DNA from 2 places in the Mesorhizobium kamtschaticum genome. Region 1 is predicted to be linked to the other one. Evidence: riboswitches for the same ligand, from Rfam matches in the RefSeq annotation. Region 1 holds a riboswitch; the other holds the start of a gene.

What was found. Region 1 has a riboswitch for thiamine pyrophosphate ahead of AC0V7N_RS18685 (YkoF family thiamine/hydroxymethylpyrimidine-binding protein). Riboswitches for the same ligand answer to the same signal wherever they lie in the genome.
Region 2: linked by a shared signal. The riboswitch ahead of thiB (thiamine ABC transporter substrate binding subunit) and the one ahead of AC0V7N_RS18685 (YkoF family thiamine/hydroxymethylpyrimidine-binding protein) in region 1 are both predicted to bind thiamine pyrophosphate.

Annotation. Positions count from the first base shown of each region.
Region 1 covers NZ_CM149691.1:3,763,337-3,770,788, reverse strand. The annotation lists gene AC0V7N_RS18700 (ABC transporter substrate-binding protein) at 1-558, opposite strand, end outside; gene AC0V7N_RS18695 (ABC transporter ATP-binding protein) at 551-1,318, opposite strand; gene AC0V7N_RS18690 (ABC transporter permease) at 1,315-2,136, opposite strand; gene AC0V7N_RS18685 (YkoF family thiamine/hydroxymethylpyrimidine-binding protein) at 2,172-2,780, opposite strand; TPP riboswitch at 2,771-2,884, opposite strand; gene AC0V7N_RS18680 (formyltransferase family protein) at 2,945-3,982, opposite strand; gene msrA (peptide-methionine (S)-S-oxide reductase MsrA) at 4,307-4,825, opposite strand; partial or broken gene AC0V7N_RS18670 (hypothetical protein) at 4,880-4,996, opposite strand; gene AC0V7N_RS18665 (glycosyltransferase family 39 protein) at 5,000-6,568, opposite strand; gene AC0V7N_RS18660 (hypothetical protein) at 6,747-7,452, shown strand, end outside.
Region 2 covers NZ_CM149691.1:1,679,261-1,686,712, reverse strand. The annotation lists gene AC0V7N_RS08245 (caspase family protein) at 1-265, shown strand, start outside; gene AC0V7N_RS08240 (M48 family metalloprotease) at 357-1,826, opposite strand; gene thiQ (thiamine ABC transporter ATP-binding protein) at 2,086-2,862, opposite strand; gene thiP (thiamine/thiamine pyrophosphate ABC transporter permease) at 2,855-4,471, opposite strand; gene thiB (thiamine ABC transporter substrate binding subunit) at 4,710-5,708, opposite strand; TPP riboswitch at 5,752-5,866, opposite strand; gene AC0V7N_RS08220 (thiamine diphosphokinase) at 5,955-6,614, shown strand; gene AC0V7N_RS08215 (ABC-F family ATP-binding cassette domain-containing protein) at 6,616-7,452, shown strand, end outside.

The DNA.
Region 1 (7,452 bases):
CTCGAGCGTGAAGTCGACCGAGCCATTGGCTAGCGCTTCATAGGCCGAGGTGCCGAGCGTCACCGTTTCGAAACTGCCCTTGCCGCCGTCGTGGCGGATGATGGTCGAGATCAGCGCGTTTTCCCAGGCGCTGCCGAAGCCGCCATAGGTCAGGCCGTCAAGGTCCCTCGCGCTCTTGATCTCGTTGCGCGCCGCATTGAAGACCACTCGTCCGGTTTCGGACTGCACCACCGCATAGACGGCCTTCAAGTCGGCACCGGTGGTCTTCTGGGTGAACAGGCTGATGGTGCCGTTGATGCCGAAATCGGCGACGCGGTTGGCGACCAGCGTGCCGGCGCCGGTATCGCTGTAGGGCAGAATGTCGACATCGAGGCCGGCCTCGCGATAAAAACCCTTGTCGCGGGCGACGAACAGCCCGACGTGGTTGGTGTTGACGGTCCAGTCCAGCGCGACGGTGACTTTTTGCGTTGCCGCGAAGGAGCGGTTCGGTCCGGCGATCAGCGGAAGACCGCTGGCAAGGGTGAGCAGCAAGGCCTGCCGGCGCGTCAAGTCAGTCATGGTCATGTCCTTTGGATGTTTGAGGGTCGAGCAAAATGTCGAGGATCTCGGCCTCGAGTGCGCTGGCCTGGCGCGCGGCGGCGCCGCTCGGATCGCGCGGGCGCGGCAACGGCACCCTGATTTCCCGCACCACACGGGCCGGGCGCGCCGACAGCACATAGATGCGGTCGGACAGGAACACGGCCTCGCGCACATCATGCGTGATCAGCAGCGCCGTCCAGCGATGATACCGCCACATCTGTTCGAGCCAGCGCTGCATGGCCGCGCGGGTCAGTGCGTCGAGCGCGCCGAACGGCTCGTCGAGCAAAAGCATGTCGCGCTCCTGCACCACCGTGCGCAAAAGCGCCGCGCGCTGGCGCATACCGCCCGAAAGCTGTGCCGGAAAATGCCGCTCGAAGCCGGCAAGCCCGAACTCGGCAAACAGCGGCGCGACGCGCGCCCGTGCCGCCTTGCGCCTGACGCCTTGCACTTCGAGCCCGAGCGTTGTGTTGTCGAGGATGCGCCGCCACGGCATCAGTGCGTCGCGCTGCGGCATGAATGCAAAATGCCTGCCATGATCGTCGAGTGGCGTGCCGTCGAAGAACAGCTCGCCCTCGCCATGTTCCGCCCCCGTCAAGAGCTGGAACAGCGTTGACTTGCCGGCGCCCGAAGGCCCAAGGATCGAGACGAATTCACCGGCATCGACGCTGAGCGAAATGTCGGCGAGCACATCGAGCCCGCCAAACGCCTTGCGCACATGCCGCAATTCGAGCCGGCTCATCGCCACGGCCCCTTCCCTGCCTGCTGCCGGTCGGCCCGCTCCCAAGGCATGGCGAGGCGCTGCAAGAGCACCGTCAGCCCGAATAGGACGAGGGTGAGTGCGGCACTGACACCGACGGCGGCCAGCACCAGATCGGGGCGGAAATTGTTCTTGGCGTTGAGCATGTAGATGCCCAACCCTTTGGCCGCGCCGGCATACTCGGCGAAGATGGCGCCGACCACGGCATAGGTGATGGAGATCCTCAAGCCCGCAAAGAAATACGGCAGCGCCGAAGGCAGCCGTGCCAGCACGAAGACGCGCCAGCGCCCTGCCCCCATGGCACGCAGCATCTGACCGATCTCGGCCTCGGTCGCCTCGTAGCCCTGCACCAGAGCCACAAGCATCGGGAAGAAGGTGACCAGCGCCACCAGCATGATCTTGGGCGTCAGTCCGAAGCCGAACCACAGCACCACCAGCGGCGCGATCGCCACCAGCGGTAAGGTCTGGCTGACGATGAAAACGGGAAACAGCGCGCGCCGCAGCGGCTGGAAGAAGTCGACCAGCATCGACAGCGCGAAGGCGGCACCAAGCGAGCAGGCAAAGCCGATCAGCGTGGCGCGGATGGTGGGAATGGCGTTGTCGATCAGCGCGTCACGATTGAGCATCGCCTGTTCGAAAACGCGTGAGGGTGCCGGCAGAATTGTCGGCTTGATGCCGGAATAGGTGGCGTAGAGCTCCCATGCCACAAGGAGCAACCCAACCGAGATGACGGCTGGTACTGCCTTGGCAAGGGAACTCGCGAGCGGGCGCGGCGCGACTGATGATGGGACCACGGGCATAACCTTTGACGAGGTCGCGCGGAAGCGCGGCCGGCTTAGACAGCCGACGGGCTGTTGGCCGAAACCGTGACGTCGAGGGTTACGTGGCCGGCGCCCGGGCCGAAGCGGCAGAAGGCTTCGTTCAGCGCCGAAAAGATCGCGCCCGTATCGCCGCGCAGTTTGGTGCAGAAGTTCTTGGAGCGATCGTAGACGCCGGACTGTTTCAGGAAATCGATGCAGCCGTAGATCTCGTCCATGTGGTCGCCGGTGCCCATCACATAGAGCGAGAATTGCGCCGCCGCCGGCTGGCCGGTGGCAGCGGCGTTGCGCACGGCGGCGATGGCGGCGTCCTTGCGTGGGCCGAGCGGCCCGACAGGTCCGCCAAACGCGTCGGAGCGGCAGATCGGATCGTCCGGCTCGCCCGGGCAGCCGCGCGAAATGGCCGCCGACAGCACGCAATGCTTGCCGCTCAGCGCCGCCGCCACGAACAGGTCGCGCAAAGCCGGGAACAACACTTCGGGTGGCCCGACCAGCAAGGTCGAGATGTCGTCGGTCTCGATCCTGAGCCTGTCCCGGTAGGGATCGAGCGCGCCGAGCGCGCCAAGGATGACGCCGACGAAATCGTCGGCCATGGGGTATAGGGAAATCTGTGCGCCTGAAAACATCGCCCGCCTCGCTCCGCTGGTATTACCCAGATCAGCTTCTAGGGTCTGTGGGCTTGCCGCCCCCGTCTCAGCCCCGACCGTACGGAGCACCCCTGTGGATGGCCGCGTTAAAGCACCATTCGAACGGAAGGGGAAGCCGTTTTTTCAGCGCACCGGGCCAACTCTCACGCCTGCCCGTCTTCCACCTCGCCGAAAAGCCGGATTTCGGGGCGCACTCTTCCGGCTTGAGAACGCGCGAAGATGGCATGCACTTTGACGAACCGTTTGAGCAGGCGGCCATAGGTGAGATAACGGACCCTGCCATCGGCAAGATCGAACTCGACGCTCCCCCATCGTCTGACTGGCACGTGTCCGCTCGGCGGGCCCAGCCGTCTGATCTGGAACCCCAGCCTGACCTTGTGCCCGGAGACATTCAGATAGATGCCTGGAACAGTGCCCAGCACATGCCACATCAGGACAACATGCCCGATCGACATCTCAGGCGAAATCATCGTGTGGGCCGCCTCGAGCCGCGCCCAGACGAAATCACCGGCCGGCTGCCGCATTCCCGAAACGCTGCCTTTGCAGTAGGCGGGCGCCACCTCGCTCACCAGCATGCGCATCGCGCTCGCCACGCTGTCGGTCAGGACGCGCAGCGACACCCAGTCCGCTTCGGAAAACGACACCTGCCCGAGAATGTCGCCATCATCGAAATCCGCGGACATCTTGTGCAGCGTCACGCCGCCATGAACGGCGTGCTGGCCGTCCACGGCCAGGCGATGGAGAGGGTGCGGCCCCCGATAGTTGGGCAACAGCGCCGGGTGAAGATTGAGGCCGCCCTTGGGAAAGGCGCCGAGCAAGTCCTGTGGTATCAGGGCTGGAAACGCAAAACAGATCAACACATCGGCTTTGGCCTCCGACAACTGGCTGGCGAGTGTGCCCCAATCATAGGGCCGGCCAAATTCGATCACCCTTGCCGGCGTGTTGCCGATATAGCGTTTGAGCAGCAGTTTGCGTCTCAGCCTTCGGCGAAAATTGCCGATGCTGAAATGTTTCTGGCGTTGACGGAACGCCGGCACGACAATCGCGTGGATCAGGTGACCTGCTTCAAGCCATCCTGCCAGCAGCGGTCCGGTGTAACGGGTGATGTCGAGCACAAACACGGCCGAAAGCCGGCCTGACCCGGTCTGCGGGCTCAAAAGCACCGGCCGTTCAAGGCGCACATCAAGCCAATCCCCATCGCGGGGCGTTCAGACGGCAAGCCAGCCTCATCGGCGGGCCTGACCGGGTTTGCAAAGTAAGTCTGTCGGTCAGGGAGCCTTGACAAGTGAGGACGGCACCGTGGCGGTGACATCGGAAAGCCGTCCGCCCTTCACCAGAAGTGGCTTCTCATAGATTTTCTTCATGCGTATCTCCTGAAGCAAATCAGCAGGTGCAGTTGGCCAGCAACGCCACCAACTGTCAATCGCCAGGCGGCGGCTGACAGTTGGCATTCACGCGGCCACAGGAATTCTGCCGCCTTACTTCTCGAAAATGATCCGCAAACCTTACGAAACGGCCTTCTCGCGCACCGGCAGTTTCCAGCCCGGCCTGACGAAATGGCAGGTGTAGCCGTTGGGATATTTCTCCAGATAATCCTGGTGCTCGGGCTCGGCCTCCCAGAAGGCACCAACTGGCGCGACTTCGGTGACGACCTTGCCGGGCCACAGGCCGGAGGCATCGACATCAGCGATAGTGTCTTCAGCAACGCGCTTTTGCTCGTCGCTGGTATAGTAGATCGCCGAACGGTAGCTCATCCCGACATCGTTGCCCTGGCGGTTGCGCGTCGTCGGATCATGTATCTGGAAAAAGCGCTCCAGCAACGTGCGATAGCTGATCACCGCCGGATCGAAATTGATCTCGATGGCTTCGGCATGGGTGCCGTGGTTGCGGTACGTGGCGTTGGGTACATCCCCACCGCTATAGCCGACACGGGTGGAGATGACGCCGGGATAGCGCCGTATCAAATCCTGCATACCCCAGAAACAGCCACCGGCCAGCACTGCGCGTTCGATCGAAGTCGCCATGTCACGTCTCCTCAAAAGGCAATTCCAGCTCAGGTAGCGGTTTCCCGTCCGGAATTACGCAGACAAAATTGGATTTTCCAATAAATGGGCATTGTCGTCTGCTTCGTCCAGTCGCGTAGAACGAACGCGGCCATCTGCGAACGATATCATGACCCGGCCGGGGGATCGACCGCTTCAGCCGCGCGGATGCCGGGTCCGGCTGTCGGCGGCAATCGGCAGATACCGTGTGCCGGGCGGAATGGCGGCAAAACTGATGGGCACAGGCGGCGCCTTGTGCGACCAGTTGAAAAGAACGGTCTTGACCGGGAGGTTGCCCAGCCATGCCCGCAATTGCGGCGGCACGCCATGCCCGGGCCAAACCATCAGCATGCCGTGGTCGCGCAATCGCTGGCTGGTGATCCAGGGCGCGAACCGCATATCGAGTTCGGTGAAGATCGACGGCTTGTCATAGGCATTGAGGCCCGCCAACATAGCCAGATCTGCATCACCACCGACGATGTCGAGCCGGCCGGGTGCCGCCGCATGCCAGACCGCCTCGGCCTCATCTGAGATCGGCCGCGCCGGCCAGCAGACGGGTTCCATGTGCCCCAACAAATTGCAGCTCGTCCAACGCATGGCCGCGTAGGCGCCGGACATGCTGACGATGCAGATCAGCGCGCAGATCGCCAGCCTTCGCATCTCGATGGCGCCAAGCCGATGACCCACAAGGGCGAGCACCAGGACACCGACAAGATTATACATCGGCGCGCCCCACGCCTCGCCGGTACCAGTGAACAGTGAAGCCACCATGATGAGGACCGCTGGTCCAAGCCCCATCCACGTGAGATAGACGAGCGTGCTGCGTTCGACAGGCTTATCCGGCGCGGGCGAGCGCCGCAGCAATCCGGATATCGCCAGCACCAGAAGAAAGCCGGAAAGGCCAGCCAGTTGGACGCCGATATAATAAAGGCGTGCGCGGTGCTCCATCACCCATTGGTCACGGTCGGCGAAATAGGTCAGCGGCAGGAAATCGATGCGGTAGAGCGCGATGGCCAGCGGCGTGGCAATGGCGAGAAAAACGGCAAGGCCAAGCCATGGCCAAGGCGTCGCCAGCCGGCTGCGTGCACGCGCATCGGACAACAGCCAGAGAGCACCGAAGGCAAGCAACAGGCCGGTGGAGAACTTGGCATAGAGCCCGACGCCCGACACCAGTCCGAGCGCTAGCCACCAGCCCGGCCCGCCGCCGCGGCCGGCGCGCCAGAGCAGCCAGCAGATGGCCGCCCAGAACGGCATCTGCGCATAGTCGTGATTGAATTGCGGGGTCGGCCATCCGAAGAAATAGATCGATGGCATCAAGAGCACCGCGGCGAGCGCGCGGTTTCGCCCAAGCATGTCGCGGGCCAGCAGATAGACCAGCACGAAGGTCGACGAGATCGTCAGCTGGGCGAGCAAATATTGCGGCCAGCGGAACGATCCGGTCAGAAGATGGCTGGTTTGGAGCAGCCAGCCGGGAAGCTGCGGGTGCTTGTAGGTCAAAAGCACCCATTCGCGGCCCCACATGAAGCCTTCGACGACATCGCGAGGCGGTGCGGCATCGACCAGCGCGGGCACCACCGTCCAGCAGGCGATCTGCACCAGGCACAAAAGCGCCAGCAAATACCAGGGATGACGGATGAGACCGGGCCAGACTGATGAACGGTCTATGCCCGCGACGGGCGACCTGGCCGGCAGCCAGCCATCTATGGAGTGATCAATTCCCGACATGCGGTGCTTAAATCACACCGACCGGTTTTCCGAATAGTGCCGATATCAAAGCTTACGAAAATGTATATTTGCGCCGCCATTGCGGGGCCAAGATTGAGCGCGAGTTTCGGCGGTCCGTTGCCCTCCCCCGGCAGAACAGCCCGCACATCTGATCCTGTCTGAACATCCCGGATATTCGATGCGTCACCAGCATGCCGTCATCCACCACCGCGCGCTCGACTTCTGGCTGGCGCGTGCGGCCGTCCTCGTCATCATCTGTCTGCAGCTCCTGGTGATCAACGATCTCTCGTTCGGCCCGCGCTGGCTGGCGCCGGCGCTGGAGGCTGCACTGCTCGTGCCTCTGTCCGTCGCCACCGCCTGGACACAAGCCGCCACCCTGAGAGCGGTCGAGGAAGAGCACTGGTATCTGGTCGGCCGGTTTCGCGTCATGATCCGCAGGACGGCGCTGGTGATGACCGGCGTCGTCAGCGTCATGAATTGCGGATCGCTGGTGTTCCTCGTGCGCGCCTTGCTGGCGGGCCATGCCGGCTCCAGCGGCGAGACGCTGCTGATCGACGCGCTCAACATCTGGGTCACCAATGTCATCGTCTTTGCCTTGTGGTTCTGGAGCACCGACCGCGGCGGGCCGCCGACCTGCGGCCTCGTCAAACGCGCCCAATCCGATTTCCTGTTCCCGCAAATGACCTTGAACGACCGTGAAATCCGCGACTGGCTGCCGGGATTTGTCGACTATTTCTTCCTCGCTTTCACCAACGCGACGGCGTTTTCGCCGACCGACACCTTGCCGCTCTCCCAGCGCGCGAAGCTTTTGATGATGGCCGAAGCAATGATCTCGCTGCTGACGATCGCGCTGGTTGCGGCCCGCGCCGTCAACATCCTCGCTT
Region 2 (7,452 bases), 2.1 Mb from region 1:
CCTCGAACGGCAAGAGGCTTATTCGATGGGCATTCTCGGTCTTCCGCCCAGGCGAAGCACGCTGACGGTCGCGGCGTGCACCCCAAAGGTGGTGACGAGAGTCATCACGAAGATAAAGGTGGTCCGTATACCTGTGCCAAAAGCGCCGCCGCCGAAGATCGTTAAGCCAAGGGCCCCGACGGTGCCAGGCGAAACCGGACCAGTGCTTTGGATCGGCAATGGCGGCGACCACCCTGACCACTCCACCAGCAGTAGCGCCCAGTGACTGATGGCGGACTGCGACGCCATGGCCGCACCGTCCGAACGGGCCGTGTCGAAACTGATTATTCCGCAGCAGCCTGAACGCTGACACCGACTTACTTATCGGTGACGATCTTGACCTTGTCGCCGGCCGAAACCGCGGCACCCGGCGACAGCGCATTGAGCACACGGAACAGGTCGAGCTTGCGGTCGACGCCAACCATCTGCGCGGCCAGCGTGCCCATGGTCTGGCCCGGCTGCACGGTGAGCACGCGGATATGCAGCGGCTTCAAAGCCGCTTTTTCGGCGGGACTGAGGATACGGAACGAGCCGCTGACCGAGCGCGCCACCGTCTCCAGCGAGGTGCTCGCCGAGGGTGCTGCGGTCAGCAGCCGGTAGACCTGGCCGCCGGCGCGGATCACCGCGATGTCGAACTGCCAGCCTTCGGCACGGGCATGCGCGGTTGCGGCCTCATTGCCGTTGATGGTTTCCTGCTTGACCGTGCTGTCGTCGAGCCCAGCCACCCAGCCGCTCCTGATGTAGTCGGTCAAGGCGCGGTTCTTGTCGATCGAAACGCCGTCGAAGCGGATCGCTATGTCGCCCGGCCCGGTCGCCGTCACCGCTGCCGCCGAATTGTCGATGATGAAACCGTCCGGCACCGTGAACGACACGCCGAGGCCAGGATGCAGGAAGGTCTCGCCGCGCACATAGCCTTCCTCAGGCGTGTCGCCGTAGAGCAGGCCGTCTATGCCGGCAAGGAAGGAATCGCGGTCGCGCGTGCCGAAGCCGGGCGCGCCGAACTGGCGGGCATGGCGCTGCGCCAGATCAATGCGCTGCGGCGTGTTGGGGTGCGTCGCCAGGAAGTCGAGGCTGGCGTCGGTGGCGCCGCTGATCGAACGGAAATCGGTATAGGCCGACATCGACTGCAGGAAGCGCCCTGCAGCATAAGGATCGTAGCCGGCTTCGCCGATCGACTTGATGCCGATGGCATCTGCCTCCAGTTCTTGGTTGCGCGAGAACTGCGCCAGCCGGAGCTTGCCGCGGATCAGCGCCGCCTTGGCGGTCGGGCTGTCGCCCAGCACATCCGAAACCACCTTGGTCGCCAGGCCTTCCTCGGCCTCCAACTGCTGGCGCTGCAGGCCGTGATTGGCGGTGACGTGGCCCATCTCATGCGCGATGACGGCGGCGAGTTCGGACGAATCATTGGCCAGCGCCAGCAGGCCGCGCGTGATGTAGAGATAGCCGCCCGGCAGCGCGAAGGCGTTGACGTTGGGCGAATTGAGAATGGTGATGCGATAGGTCTGGGTCGGGTTCGCCGAAACCACGGTCAGGTTGCCGACGACCTTGGCGACCATGCGCTCGAGCTTGGGATCGGAATACTCCCCGCCATAGGTGGCCAGGATGCGCGGATGCTGCGCCTTGGCGAGCTCCGCGAGCTTGTTGTTGGCGCCGACATTGTCGACCGTAATCGGCTTGTCAGAGGGCTGGAAACCGGATTCCTGCACTTCCGGAGGCGTGAACATCTGGCAGCTGGCCAGGGCCACGGCAAAGCCGGCCAGCGCCAGAAAGCGCGCCAGCGGATTCATTTTGAGCCTGTCAACGCCGATCGCCAGAACGGCTTCCTTTCGGGTCCCGGCGCATGACGACGACGATCGGGGGCGATCTTCGAAGAGTGTCACGCGCTACTTCAAACTGCTACAGCATCCGTCGCACGTCCCCAGGGCGGACGGCGGATGCTGTAGGCAAATCACGGCGTGTGCCGGACCGGTATTGAGCGGACCTAGCCACACTACTCCAGTCATGGCAAGCAAGCGCCATATCGCCTCGAACCGGTTTGGGCGTAAATTATGTCCGCTTCCGGGCAATATCTCGTGATCCAGCCGTCTGGATGCTTGTGCCAACATAGCGCCGGAACGCCTCCGGACCAGCCCCGGTAAAGAAATCGTCCGCCGTCCCGATGGCAGCGACCGCGCCATTGTCCAGAAACACCACATTCTGGCCGATGCGGCGGGCATCCTCCGGCTGGTGCGTGACGAACAGCACCGTCATGCCGCGCTCGACATGGAGGCCGGCAACCAGATCGAGCATGTCGTCGCGCAAAGCGGGTCCGAGCGAAGCAAAGGGTTCGTCGAGCAGAAGCACCGGGCGATCACGCACTTGCACGCGCGCCAGGGCAACGCGCTGGCGCTCGCCGCCGGACAGTTCGCGCGGCAGGCGTTTTTCCTTGCCGGCAAGACCGGTGCGCGCCAGCGCCTCGGCGATGGCGATTCGATCGATCTCGGTCAGCCGCAGCGATGGCGAGCGGCCGAGGCCGACATTCTGCTCGACGGAAAGATGGGCGAAAAGGTTGTTTTCCTGGAACACCATCGACACCGGCCGCGTGGCCGGCGGCTCGGCATCGACATCGGCCCCGCCGATCAGCACGCGGCCGGACACCGGTGTCTCGAAGCCGGCAACCAGGTTGAGCAATGTCGACTTGCCCGACCCGCTCGGCCCCATGATGGCGGTGATTTCCGCTGCGGCGAAGTCGACATCAAAGACGAACGATGCCTCGCCATAGCTGAACGAGACCTTGTCCAGCCGCACCGAAATACCCTTCTTGGCCATCGCCCCGTCAGACATTGCGGACCTTTTCTCTTCCGAGCCAGTCCGCTGCCAGCACCAAGGCGAGGCAGACCAGCCCAAGCAGCAGCGCCAGGCCGGCGGCGTCCTCGGTGCGATAGCTGCCCATGCGCGAAAGCAGAAGGTAGGGCAAGGTCTGCACGGAATCACTACCGAACAGCGCGATGACGCCGAGATCGCCAAGCGAAAGCGCCATGGCGAAGGCGAAGGCGGTGGCGAGCGGACGGCGCAGAGATGGCCAGTCGACCAGCCGCAGCCTGGCCCAGCCGGAGATACCCAGTTGCGCGCAGAGCCGTTCATGACGTTCGCTCGCCGCGTCATAGGCGGGGCGGACGGCGCGCAGCGCGAACGGCATCGCCATGACCGCATTGACGGTGACGACCATGACCGGGGCGATGGCAAAGACGTCGCCGACGTGGCGCAGCAGGAGGAACCAGCCGGCGCCGATGACGATGGGCGGTACGACCAGGACAAAGCCTGCGCCGGTATCGGTGGCATGTTCGAGCAGTGTCCTTGGGCCAGCGCGGCGGCCCAACGCCAGCGCCCGGCGGGCCATGGTCAGCGCCAGCGACAGCATCACCGAAAGCAGCGCCGACAGGAAGGCCAGCACCGCACTGGTCAGTGTCGCCTGTCGCACGGCCGCCTCGCCGGCGAGCCGGCCGAGATCGGCCCCTAACCCGGCGATCACCGTGGCCGCCATCGGTCCGACAACGAACAGCAGCGCCAGCACGATGAGCGCGGCGTTGAACACGGTTTCGGTCCCAACGACCGAGAGATAGCGGCGCGGCGCCACCGGCAGATTGGTGTCGCCAACGGCATTGACGCCGAGCCGCGTCAGCGCCAGCACCACCAGAAAGGTCAAGGCGATCTGCAGCAATGTCAGCATCACCGCGCGCGCGGGATCGAGGTCGAAGCGCAGTGCCTGATAGATGCCGACCTCCAGCGTCGTTGCGGCCGGTCCGCCGCCAAGCGTCAAAACGATGGTGAAGGAGGTGATGCAGAGCATGAAAACCAGCCCGGCGACACCTGGCAGAGCGGCGCGCAGCGTCGGCCACTCAATCAGCCGGAACGCCGGCCGCGCCCCCATGCCGAGCTGGCTCGCCAGCCGCCATTGGTCGGCGGGAATGGTCTGCAGCGCCTCGAGGAACAACCGGACGCTGAGCGGCAGGTTGAAGAAGATGTGGGCGACGAGAATGCCGGACAGGCCGTAAATGCCTGGCCAGCCCTGACCGCCAACCGCGCTGAACAGGCCGGCTAAATAGCCGGCGCGGCCGTAGAGCGCCAGGATACCAAGCGCCGCGACGATCGCCGGCAGCGCCAGCGGCACCGCGAAGAGCCGCAGGATGAAGGCGCGGCCAAAAAAGCGCGGATGCCGCGACAGGGCACGCGCAACGAACAGTGCCGGACCGACCGAAAGCAGCGTCGAAAGGATTGCCTGCCAGAGCGTGAAGCGCACGACCCGCAGGAGATAGGGATCGAAGGCTGCCCAGGCGCCCGAGAGGTCATGAGCGCCTTCGACAAGCAGCCCGGCAAACGCGCCGCCGATCAGCAATGTGATCGCGGTAAGCGCCACAATGCCTGGGGTGACGCGGGGATCAGCGCGTTGCACGCTGGACCACCCAGAAGGCCTTTAGCGAGCGTCGCGTTCCTTCGCGCCCCCCTCTGTCCTGCCGGACATCTCCCCCACTTGGGGGGAGATTGGCTGCTCCAGCGCCTCGCTCATACCTGCAGTGTTGGCGATTGGCGAAATCACCGACGACATTCGATCTCCCCCCTTGTGGGGGAGATGTCCGGCAGGACAGAGGGGGGCGCCGTAGAGCAATCATCTTCGATCGGTTTGCCTCAACCTACTTGCTCATCACCGCCAGCCATTCATCCACCCAGGCCTTGCGATTGGCGGCAACCTCCTCCGGGCTGAACAGCAAGGTCTTGGTCGGCTTGACCAGTTTGTCGAAGGCCGGGTTGAGCGGCTTGTCGGTCTTGCCTGCCGGGAACATCCAATTGGTCTCCGGGATGGCGTCCTGGAATTTCGGGCCGGTCATGAAGGCGATGAACTTTGCCGCCAGCGGGTTTTTCGCTCCGGTTGTGGTGATGCCGGCGACCTCGATCTGCAGATACTCGCCTTCTTCGAAGGACGCCGCCTGGTAGCGCTCGGTATTCTCGGCGACCATGTGATAGGCCGGCGACGTGGTGTAGGACAGCACCATCGGCGCCTCACCCTTGGTGAACAGGCCGTAGGCCTCGCTCCAGCCCGGCGTCACGGTGAGCACCTTTGTCTTGAGCTTGGCCCAGGCCTCCGGCGCCTTGTCGCCATAGACCGACTTCACCCACAACAGCAGGCCGAGGCCGGGCGTCGAGGTGCGCGGATCCTGGATGACGATCTTGTCGTCGGCACTGCCTTCGACCAGATCCTTCAGGCTCTTGGGCGGCGTCTTCAGCTTCTGCGTGTCATAGACGACGGCGAAATAGCCGTAGTCGAAGGGAACAAAAGTGTCGTCGCTCCAGCCGCCCGGCACGTTGACATCGGAGACCGCGCCATGCGGGGCAAACAACCCGCTAGCCTTGGCATCGGCGGTAAGATTGGTGTCAAGGCCGAGCACGATATCGGCCTTGGTCGACGCGCCTTCGAGCTTGACGCGGTTGAGCAAGGCGACACCATCGGCGACCGAGACGAACTCGACGTCGCAGCCGCATTCGGCCTCGAATTCCTTCTTCACCACCGGGCCTGGCCCCCAGTCGGCGGTGAAGCTCTCATAGGTGTAGACGGTGAGCTTGTCCTTGGCCAAGGCCGGCCCGGACAGCGCCACGACCAGTGCTGAGACAAGTGCGTATAAAAGCGTGCGCATCGGCGCCTCCTTCGTTCGAATTGAAAGGAATTGAGGCGTCGGACTGTCCGAAACGTCTAATCCCTCCGCCGGTACAAACCGGATCAGGTTCAGCGGGTTGGCGAGATTGCCTCTCAGCCGGTCCGCGAAGATCGCAGCCGGCACCCCGTTAGAGCGTTTCGACACATAGGCCCGGCCGAGGAACCGCGCAAGTGGCAGTTTGCCGGCCTTCCGTTTCCGCTGCCGGGCTGGTACAGGCCACCAGATATGAGCACATTCACCATCCTGCTTGGCGGCGATCTCATCCGCACGCCCCGGCTCGACCGCCAGGTCGAAGGCTCGCGCGTCATCGCCGCCGACGCCGGCATCGGCCATGCCCGGCTGCTCGGCCTTGTCCCTGAACTGTGGGTGGGCGATTTCGATTCGGTTCCGGCCGATTTGCCCGCCGACCTCGCCGCTGTGCCCCGCCAGACCTTCCCGGCGGAGAAGGACAAGACCGACGGCGAACTGGCGATCGCGGCGGCACTCGAGCGCGGCGCGACCCGCCTTGTGCTGGCGGGCGCTTTCGGCGGCAAGCGCGCCGACCACGCCTTCCTGCATCTGGCGCTCGCCCTGCGGCTGGCCGAGGCCGGAACGGACGTGCTGCTGACCAGCGGCGCCCAGGAAGGTGTCCCCTTGCTGTTGGGAAAGGCCGGCTTCGACTATGCCGACGGCACGCTGTTTTCGATCCTCGGCTTTTCCGATCTCGTCGGCCTGACCGTCACCGGCGCCAAATGGCCGCTGAACCAGGTCGAGGTCGCCTTCGGCTCGTCGCTGACCATCTCCAACGAGGTCAAGTTCGACAAGACCGGGGGCCGCCTCGACATCGCGCTCGGCCACGGCCGCGCACTGCTGCTCGCTCATCCCTATCCCTTGCCCGAAAGCTGACATGGCCCCGCCCCTTCTCAATCTCGACGGGATAAAACTGACCTTCGGCGGCACGCCGCTGCTCGACGGCGCAGCCCTGACGGCTTCGGCCGGTGACAAGATCGCGCTGGTCGGCCGCAACGGGTCGGGCAAGTCGACGTTGCTCAAGATCGCCGCCGGCCTGATCGAACCGCAGGACGGCGAGGTCTTCCGCCAGCCCTCGGCGACCGTCCGCTATCTGCCTCAGATGCCCGACATGGAGGGTTTTGCCACTGTGCGCGCCTATGTCGAGGCAGGGCTGGGGCCCGCCGACGATCCCTACCGCGCCAGCTATCTGATGGAGCATCTCGGCCTCTCGGGCGAGGAGCGGCCGAACGATCTATCCGGCGGCGAGGCCAGGCGGGCCGCCCTGGCCCGAGTCATGGCGCCGGAGCCGGACATTCTGCTTCTTGATGAGCCGACTAACCATCTTGACCTGTCGGTCATCGAATGGCTGGAAGAGGAGCTCGTCCGCACCTCCTCGGCGCTCATCGTCATCTCGCACGACCGCCGCTTTCTCGAGCGCGTGTCGCGCGCCACCGTCTGGCTCGATCGCGGCCAGACCCGCAGGCTGGACAAGGGCTTTGGCCATTTCGAGGAATGGCGCGACCTCGTGCTGGAAGAAGAAGAGCGCGAGCAGCACAAGCTCGGGCGCCAGATCGTGCGTGAGGAGCACTGGCTGCGTTACGGCGTGACCGCACGACGCAAGCGCAACATGCGCCGGCTCGGCGAATTGCAGACCATGCGCAAGAATTTTCGCGGTCATCGCGGCGCCGAAGGCAACGCTACCATGGTGGCGAGCGACGCCGCCGAATCCGGC